DNA from 2 places in the Gilliamella sp. B2717 genome. Region 1 is predicted to be linked to the other one. Evidence: riboswitches for the same ligand, from Rfam matches in the RefSeq annotation. Region 1 holds a riboswitch; the other holds the start of a gene.
What was found. A riboswitch is a leader RNA that binds a small molecule or an ion and turns the genes downstream of it on or off. The one in region 1 is predicted to bind thiamine pyrophosphate.
Positions count from the first base shown of each region.

Region 2: another riboswitch for thiamine pyrophosphate. It lies ahead of thiB (thiamine ABC transporter substrate binding subunit); the one in region 1 lies ahead of thiM (hydroxyethylthiazole kinase).

Region 1 is NZ_JAFNNQ010000011.1:59,352-63,492, reverse strand. Features, by position in the region: gene trpS (tryptophan--tRNA ligase) at 1-942, shown strand, start outside; gene trkA (Trk system potassium transporter TrkA) at 1,066-2,427, shown strand; TPP riboswitch at 2,496-2,597, shown strand; gene thiM (hydroxyethylthiazole kinase) at 2,643-3,428, shown strand; gene thiE (thiamine phosphate synthase) at 3,441-4,082, shown strand; gene thiD (bifunctional hydroxymethylpyrimidine kinase/phosphomethylpyrimidine kinase) at 4,091-4,141, shown strand, end outside.
Region 2 is NZ_JAFNNQ010000009.1:64,647-68,787, reverse strand. Features, by position in the region: gene thiP (thiamine/thiamine pyrophosphate ABC transporter permease) at 3-1,580, opposite strand; gene thiB (thiamine ABC transporter substrate binding subunit) at 1,595-2,587, opposite strand; TPP riboswitch at 2,628-2,730, opposite strand; gene J3U35_RS02370 (hypothetical protein) at 3,042-3,659, shown strand; gene J3U35_RS02365 (AAA domain-containing protein) at 4,005-4,141, shown strand, end outside.

The DNA.
Region 1 (4,141 bases):
GGCAACTATTTGGGTGCCTTAAAAAATTGGGTCGCTTTACAACAAGAATACGATTGCGTTTATTGTATTGTAAATCAACATGCTATCACAGTACGCCAAGATCCACAGAAGCTACGCAAAGCAACGCTCGATACCATGGCGCTTTATTTAGCATGTGGCATTGATCCTCAAAAAAGCACTATATTTGTACAATCTCATGTACCTGCTCATGCTGAATTAGGGTGGGCATTAAACTGTTACACTTATTTTGGTGAACTCAGTCGCATGACCCAATTCAAGGATAAATCATCACGACACGCTGAAAATATTAACGCAGGGCTTTTTGATTATCCTGTATTAATGGCAGCTGACATTTTATTATATCAAGCTAATTTAGTACCGGTGGGTGACGATCAAAAACAACATCTCGAACTATCACGTGATATTGCAATGCGCTTTAATGCCCTGTATGGTGACATTTTTACTGTTCCTGAACCTTTTATCCCTAAAGTTGGTGCAAGAGTGATGTCTTTACAAGACCCAACGAAAAAAATGTCTAAATCTGATGAAAATCGAAACAATGTGATTGGCTTACTTGAAAATCCTAAAGACATCGAGAAAAAAATCAAACGAGCGATGACCGATTCTGATGAACCGCCTGTTGTACGTTATGATTTAAAAAATAAAGCTGGTGTATCAAATTTATTAGATATATTAACTGGTGTAACAGGAAAACCAGTCACCGAACTTGAAAAAGAGTTTGAGGGTAAAATGTATGGACATCTTAAAACGGAAGTGGCGACACAAGTGATTGATATGATAAGTCACTTACAAGCACAATATCACCAATATCGTGATGATGAAGATTACCTCTATTCAATCATGAAAGAAGGCGCTGAAAAAGCTCGAGCTAAAGCGGATATCACATTGAAAAAGGTCTATGACGCTATCGGTTTTGTATAGTCTGAAATCAAAAAAACATGATTATTATTAACACTAAACAGTATTAATTAGCTTTGATATAGGCATTGATTATCCTAATGACAATCAATCCGATGAAAGCCATTTAATTAAAATAGGTTAGTTATGAAGATTATCATTCTTGGGGCAGGACAAACAGGCAGTGCGCTTGCAGAATATCTTGTTACTGAAAAACAGAACGATGTCACTGTTGTCGATGAAGATCATGATAAATTGCAATCTTTGCAAGAACGCTTTGATTTACAAGTTATTTGTGGAAAATCATCTTATCCACAAGTATTAGAGAGTGCTGGCGCGGAATCGGCTGATATGCTTGTTGCCGTTACCAACTCTGATGAAATCAACATGATGGCATGTCAAATAGGGCATGTCATGTTTAATATTCCGCAAAAAGTGGCGCGTATCCGCGCACCGGAATACAATGATGAAAGATATCCTTTTTTCAATAAAGAGTGTATCAATATCGACCATATCATTGCACCAGAAAACCTTATTACCAACCACATCAGTCATTTAGTTCAATATCCAGGCGCATTACAATTTGCCTCATTCAACGATACCCGTGTGTGTCTAGTTGCCGTTATGGCGTATTATGGTGGTGCGCTAGTTGGCAGTGAGCTATCAGAGCTTAAAGAACATCTTCCGCATGTTGAAGCCAGAGTCGTTGCTATCTACCGTAAAAATCGCTTTATTCGTCCACTGGGTTCTACCTTAATTGAAGCTGGCGATATGGTGTATTTTATTACTCCGCCAACCAATATCAAAGCCGTGACCAGTGAGCTACAACGTTTAGAAAAACCCTATAAACGAATTATCATTAGTGGCGGTGGCGGCATTGCACTTGCACTGGCTAAGCGCTTAGAAAATGATTATCAAGTCAAACTAATTGAACGCAATGCCGAACGGGCAGAACTCATTGCCGAACAGTTACTTAATACCACAGTATTACATGGCGAATCATCAGACCAAGAATTGCTATCCCAAGAACAGATTGAACTTACCGATCTTTTTATTGCGGTAACCGGCGATGATGAATCCAATATTATGTCATCGATGTTAGCGAAAAGAATGGGCGCTAAAAAAGTCATCGTCTTAATTCAAAAACAAGCTTACCTAGAACTCATTAATGATAGTGTGATTGATATTGCTATTTCACCCCAACACGCCACTATTTCTGAACTTTTAAGTCATGTCAGACAAACAGGCATCGTCAAAGTTGTATCACTACGACAAGGCGAATCTGAAATTGTGGAAATCGTTGCGCATGGTGATAAAGAAAATTCAAAACTGGTCGGAAAAAACATCAATGGATTAAAGCTACCGTCTGGGGCAACAATTGGTGCAGTTGTACGTGATGAAGATGTTATTATTATCAACACGGATTTAACGATTGAAGAGAATGATCACCTGATCATTTTCTTGCCGGATAGAAGAGCCATTACGGATATCGAAAAATTGTTACAATAACATTTAAATCGAAATTTTCTATTATACAAACTTGTTAAAAGCCAATAGGCAGTTCATAATATAAGCATAATTTTGACTCGGGGTGTTTTTTATTCATTAAAAAAACTGAGAGTTTACCCGTTGAACCTGATCTGGATAACACCAGCGTAGGGAAGTCTAGCCATTCAACTTTACAATAGGCAAATTCTTCCCTATAAATCAAATAAGGAATGAACATGTCAGTAACCACATCGCTTCAAATCACACAAGTTACACCTTTTATTAATCTTGTCAAAACGCAACGCCCATTAGTTCATTGTATAACAAATGATGTTGTACAAAATTTTACTGCTAATGTCCTACTTGCTATTGGAGCTTCACCAGCAATGATTATTGCTGAACAAGAAGTGGCTGAATTTGTTAAAATTGCTAATAGTTTACTGATTAACATCGGTACAATTAATCACAATACCGCCAAAAGTATGCTACTTGCAGCAAGCCAAGCTCAACAAAGCCAAACTCCATGGGTACTTGATCCTGTTGCCGTTGGTTCGGCACTTGCTTATCGTACCGAAATTGCGTATCAATTATTATCATTTAAACCCACCGTTATTCGTGGCAATGCTTCGGAAATCTTAGCGCTAAGCGGTCAATTTGCATCATCAAAAGGCCCGGACAGTCAAGACTCGACAAAATCCGCTTTACAATATGCAAAACAATTGGCACAAGACTACCAGACTATCATCGCCATGACTGGTGACATTGATTATATTACTGATGGTCATACGACTTACGCTATAGCAGGCGGTGATATTGCTTTAACCAAAATTACCGGAACAGGCTGTTCCTTATCTGCTATGGTTGCAGCGTTTATTGTAAATTCAACCGATCCACTTTTAGCCACAGCAGCCGCTTGCTTTATGATGAAAAAAGCTGGAGAAAAGGCAAATAAACAGCTTGGATTAGGCAGTTTTGCCGTATCGTTATTAGATCAATTATCACTATTTTATTCATCATACTAATAGGGACGTAGCATGCAGAAAAAGTTGGATCTTACTCTCTATTTAGTGCTCGATCCGACACTATGTGGAGGAATTAGTGGCATGGTAGACACCACCAAAATTGCCGTTGCCAACGGTGTAACCGCCGTACAATTACGATCAGAACAAGAATTGACAGGCAAAGATTGGTATAAAGCTGCTTTAGCCTTGAAAGAAGCACTCAGTCAGACATCGGTACCGCTATTGATTAATGATCATGTGGATATTGCTTTAGCTGTCGATGCAGATGGTGTGCATGTTGGTCAAAATGATTTGCCCGTTGATGTAGCTCGCCGATTGATCGGTAAAAATAAATGGTTAGGGCTATCTGTTTCGAATCAGCAACAACTTGAAACCGTGCCTTGGCAAAACGTCGATTATATTGGAATTGGTCCTGTCTATCCGACCTCGACCAAGAAAGATGCATCCTCGGCACTTGGTATTGAGCAGTTAACTCAATTAGTCAAAACCAAACATTGCCCTGCTGTTGCCATTGGCGGTATCGACATAACAAAAATAACAGAAGTGATGCAAACAGGAATTGAAGGCGTTGCAGTCGTATCGGCTATTTGTGGTCAATCCAATATTGAACAAGCAACCACCTTACTAATCAATAAAATAAATCAAGCTAGATAGGAAGCAACATCATGACAATTACAGCCCTAACTATTGCTGGTTCAGATCCCAGTGGGGGA
Region 2 (4,141 bases), on a different contig from region 1:
AATTAATATGATTGAGTGTGATCATCATCCACCAAAACCAATAAACTAAAAGAGATAATTAATAATATTGCCGCTGTGACACTACCATCTTGATAATGATAATGTGATAGCTGCTCATAGAGGTAATAAGGCAATGTGATGACTGACTGCCCACCAAATAGTGCGATAATGCCAAAATCCCCTAAAGATAAGATAGCCGAAAAAACAAAACTTTTTAACATTAATTTGTTTAACGCTTTATATTCAATCAAATAAAAATGGTTAACCCCGTCAATGCAAAGGGATTGGCTTAATAGCCAATAACGCTTAGTGACATCGAACATGGGGGTAGCCAGACTTTTAATGACAAAAGGTAATGCCATTAAAGCATTACACAATATTAATAAAATGCAGATAAACCAAGTATTACCTGCATACTGATAAAATAATATAAACAGTCCTGACGCTAAAATCATGCTGGGAATCGCTAAAATTAACGAACTGGCTAACATTAATCGATTACTCCACGTTACCTTTTGATAAATGAGCAATCGACTATTTGTCCAAAGAATAAATAGTGCCATTAACAGGGTTACGATGGCTGACCCCAATGCAATGAAAAGTGAAAACAGTGTTGCATGTTGAAAGGTTGGCGTAAACAGTGACAAACGGAAAAAATAAACACCATCAATCACGATATTTATCAAAGGAAGTAAAATAAATAATCCCCCCATAATAATCACGATTGAACTTAGCAAGGCAGTCAAGCCAGAAACAGGAAAACGGTAGTTTTGCTTTATAAAGCGCATTGTGACTTGTTTATTATTATTAAACTTTTGCATTATTCCCATAAAACCTACACAACAAAGCAATTGCAATAAGGAAAGCAAAACCGCTTGAATAAAATCAAAATCACGAATGGATTGATAAATTGCTACTTCAATGGTGGTATATTTGGGGCCACCGCCTAAAGCCAATACAATCGCAAAACTTGAAAAACAGAGCATAAAAATCAGCGAAGCCATAGGCAATATTTGCCGACGAAGATGTGGCCATTCAACCAATCGAAAAAAAGTGTAACCAGAAAAATTCAATTGAGCGGCTAGCTGTTTCTGTTCAACAGGCACACTCATCAGCGTTCGGTAAAATAGACAACAAGCATAAGGAAAATTCAAAAATACGTGTGCTAATAAAATTCCTTGTAATCCATAAATTGACCATGAAAATGGCAAGCCGATATATCCAACAAAGATTGACAGTAATCCCTGCTGCCCATAAACGGATAAAAGCCCTGTCACAACAACCAGTGCAGGTAAAATAAACGTCACCGGCATTATTCGCAACAATAAACCTTTACCCCAAAACTCAACCATGGATAAAGCTTTTGCCATTAATATAGCAAAGAAAATAGAAAGACATGTTGATAGTGTGGCTTGATAAACAGTTATCCACAAAATATGTAATAAATAGCTGTCAATATAACTGTTTATCTCACCTGAAGTTATTGCGTAATAACCAATGGATAATAATGCACTACCCAGTACAACCATTATGCTACTGGCGGCAAGAATACCCGGTATTAACGTTCTAAAATTCAACATGTTAATGTCTATTATTACTTACTGATCGCTGATTGCCACTCACGAATCCAAGCTTTTTGTCCTTTTTCAACTTGCTCAGATCCAAATTCTAACGCCTTAGTGACAGGCTTTATTTTCTGATAAGCCTCAGGTAATGTCGTTTGAATGATCGGGTACATCACATTCTTTTCAGCAATCTGACGTTGTATTTCAGGTCTGAGTAAATACTGTAAAAACTGACGTGCTAACTCAGGTTGCTGACTGTATTTGATTATACCTGCTACTTCAACCTGACGGTAATGTCCTTCATCAAAAATGGCTGCCTCATAGCGAGGATCATTTTTCATAATATGAGCAATCGGCGATGTACTGTAGCTTAAAACAAAATCAGCTTCGCCTTTCAAAAACATACCATAAGATTCACTCCAGCCTTTGGTGACGGTTACCGTATTTTTAGCGATCTTTTTCCATACATTGGCAGCATCATCGCCATAGATATTTTTGATCCAAAACAGTAGACCTAGTCCTGGCGTACTGGTTCTTGGGTCTTGATAAATAATTCGCCAATTGGCTTTATTATCAACAAGTTGTTGCATACTATGGGGAGGATTTTTGATTTTATCTTTGTTATAAATAAAAGCAAAATAACCATAATCATAAGGAAGAAAATCATTATCCCACCAATCAGTGTTAAGATTATCAGGTTTAATGATTTGATGAGGAATAACAATATTAGCTAACTTAGCTTGTTGTATGATGTTATTGTCTAATCCCAAAATAACATCAGCATTAGTCTTTTTCCCTTCGAGCCGGATCCGATTTAAAATAGATACACCATCCCCTAACGAAATGATATCCAACTGACAATCACACTCCGCTTCAAAACCTTGCTTAATGGCCTCACCTGGGCCCCACTCAGACATAAAAGAATTGTAACTATAAACGGTTAAAGTTGGCTTAGCATTGGCGGTATCAATCAAGAAAAAAGCTGAAAAAACAAAAAACAAAAGAAGATTCTTACGAAACATTTTGCCTCCAAAATAGTAAATAAAAGACAAAAGGTTTGAGCAGACACAATAACTCAAATCCCTCCGCTGGCATGATCCAGTTCAGGTTCGACGGGTTATGTTAACCAACATTCTCAGCCATTTGGGCACCCCGTTGAGAACGATAAATAGTTTAGTGTTTACCTCATTAATTGTAAACAGTTGTAATTGCGATAGCATGAATAATAACAAGCAAGTTTAATCACTGTTAAGGTAAAAAGGTAACGAATTAATGCTCAAAAATTAGATAATTTTAAAGCGATTTTAATTGTCTCTTATTATGATTATTACCTAAGTTTAATCACTGTTTAACGGATTGAGTATTCAAGAAATCCAAATAAAAATAAGTTATTAATTAAAAAAATAGTAGATGTTACTCAATTGCTTTGTATATAATAAAAACGTCAGTTATTTGATTTTTATTAAAGGATTAATTATGTCTCAATCTTTCAAGAGCCCTCGCTGGATGCGTGATTTAAATCGCTATCTAAATTCAAAACCTCAATTCGTTTTATCCGGAAACATTCATGATCGACAACAATCGAAAATTGATACTGAAACCATCATTTCCGAAACATTAGTCTTGTCGATTTATCGAATATTAAAAAATGCAAAATTTAATCACGTCTTATTGTGGAATTCAGCTGTTGGATTCGAAGAAATTCAAACACCAGACTTACCCGCAATTAAAAGCGATACGTTGTTTAAACGCCTAAGATTAAATGCTGTTCCCAAAAAAGATTCCGCAAAAATAAATCATTTAAGTAACACGTTAGATCAACTAGTCAGCTATGATCAACAGCCTGTTGCGTTGATAATTGATTATGAATCACATTTGTCTAAAAATCGTCATAATATGAGTTTTAGTGAGCATCAACTTTTTGCGCGTTCTTTAGCACTTTCACAACTTGAATACCCAAAACCTAAAGGTTCAAACGATCGGTTATTTATAAATACCATTATTTGGCTAGTTGAAAAAGAAAGTAATTTACCCGATTGGTTACTCATTAATAACCCTAAGATTCGTCATATTCCTGTGACAGCATCCAGTTAAGCAATCCGTAAAAATATAAATGATGAATAACTAGAGTAGCTCGTTTTTTAAAAGATCATCGCACAAAGCCGGTTTACTTAAGAGGTCATAATGAATTTAAAATAGATTGATATTGATTTAATATAGATAAATTAAAAACCAATAAGAGTTTTCGGGCTTTTTTTGAATTGTATATTTAACAAAATAATAGATGCCATTTGCTAACCCAAATCGGGCTAAAATGCGTGTTTTCTATCGACTGTATTAAAATTAATCTTTATAAATAATCATTGTCATTCTACAATTCAATATAAATAAAAATGATAAAAATAACATCAACATTGAGTTGAATATAAGGAATACAAAATGGAGTTAGAGCGTCACTGTGGTCATTGCCAAACTGAACGATTCGATAATGAAATGCTAAGTAACCAAATGATCGATGATAAAACATATCATTATGACCTATTATCCGTTTCACTCAAAAATTCTATTGATACAAA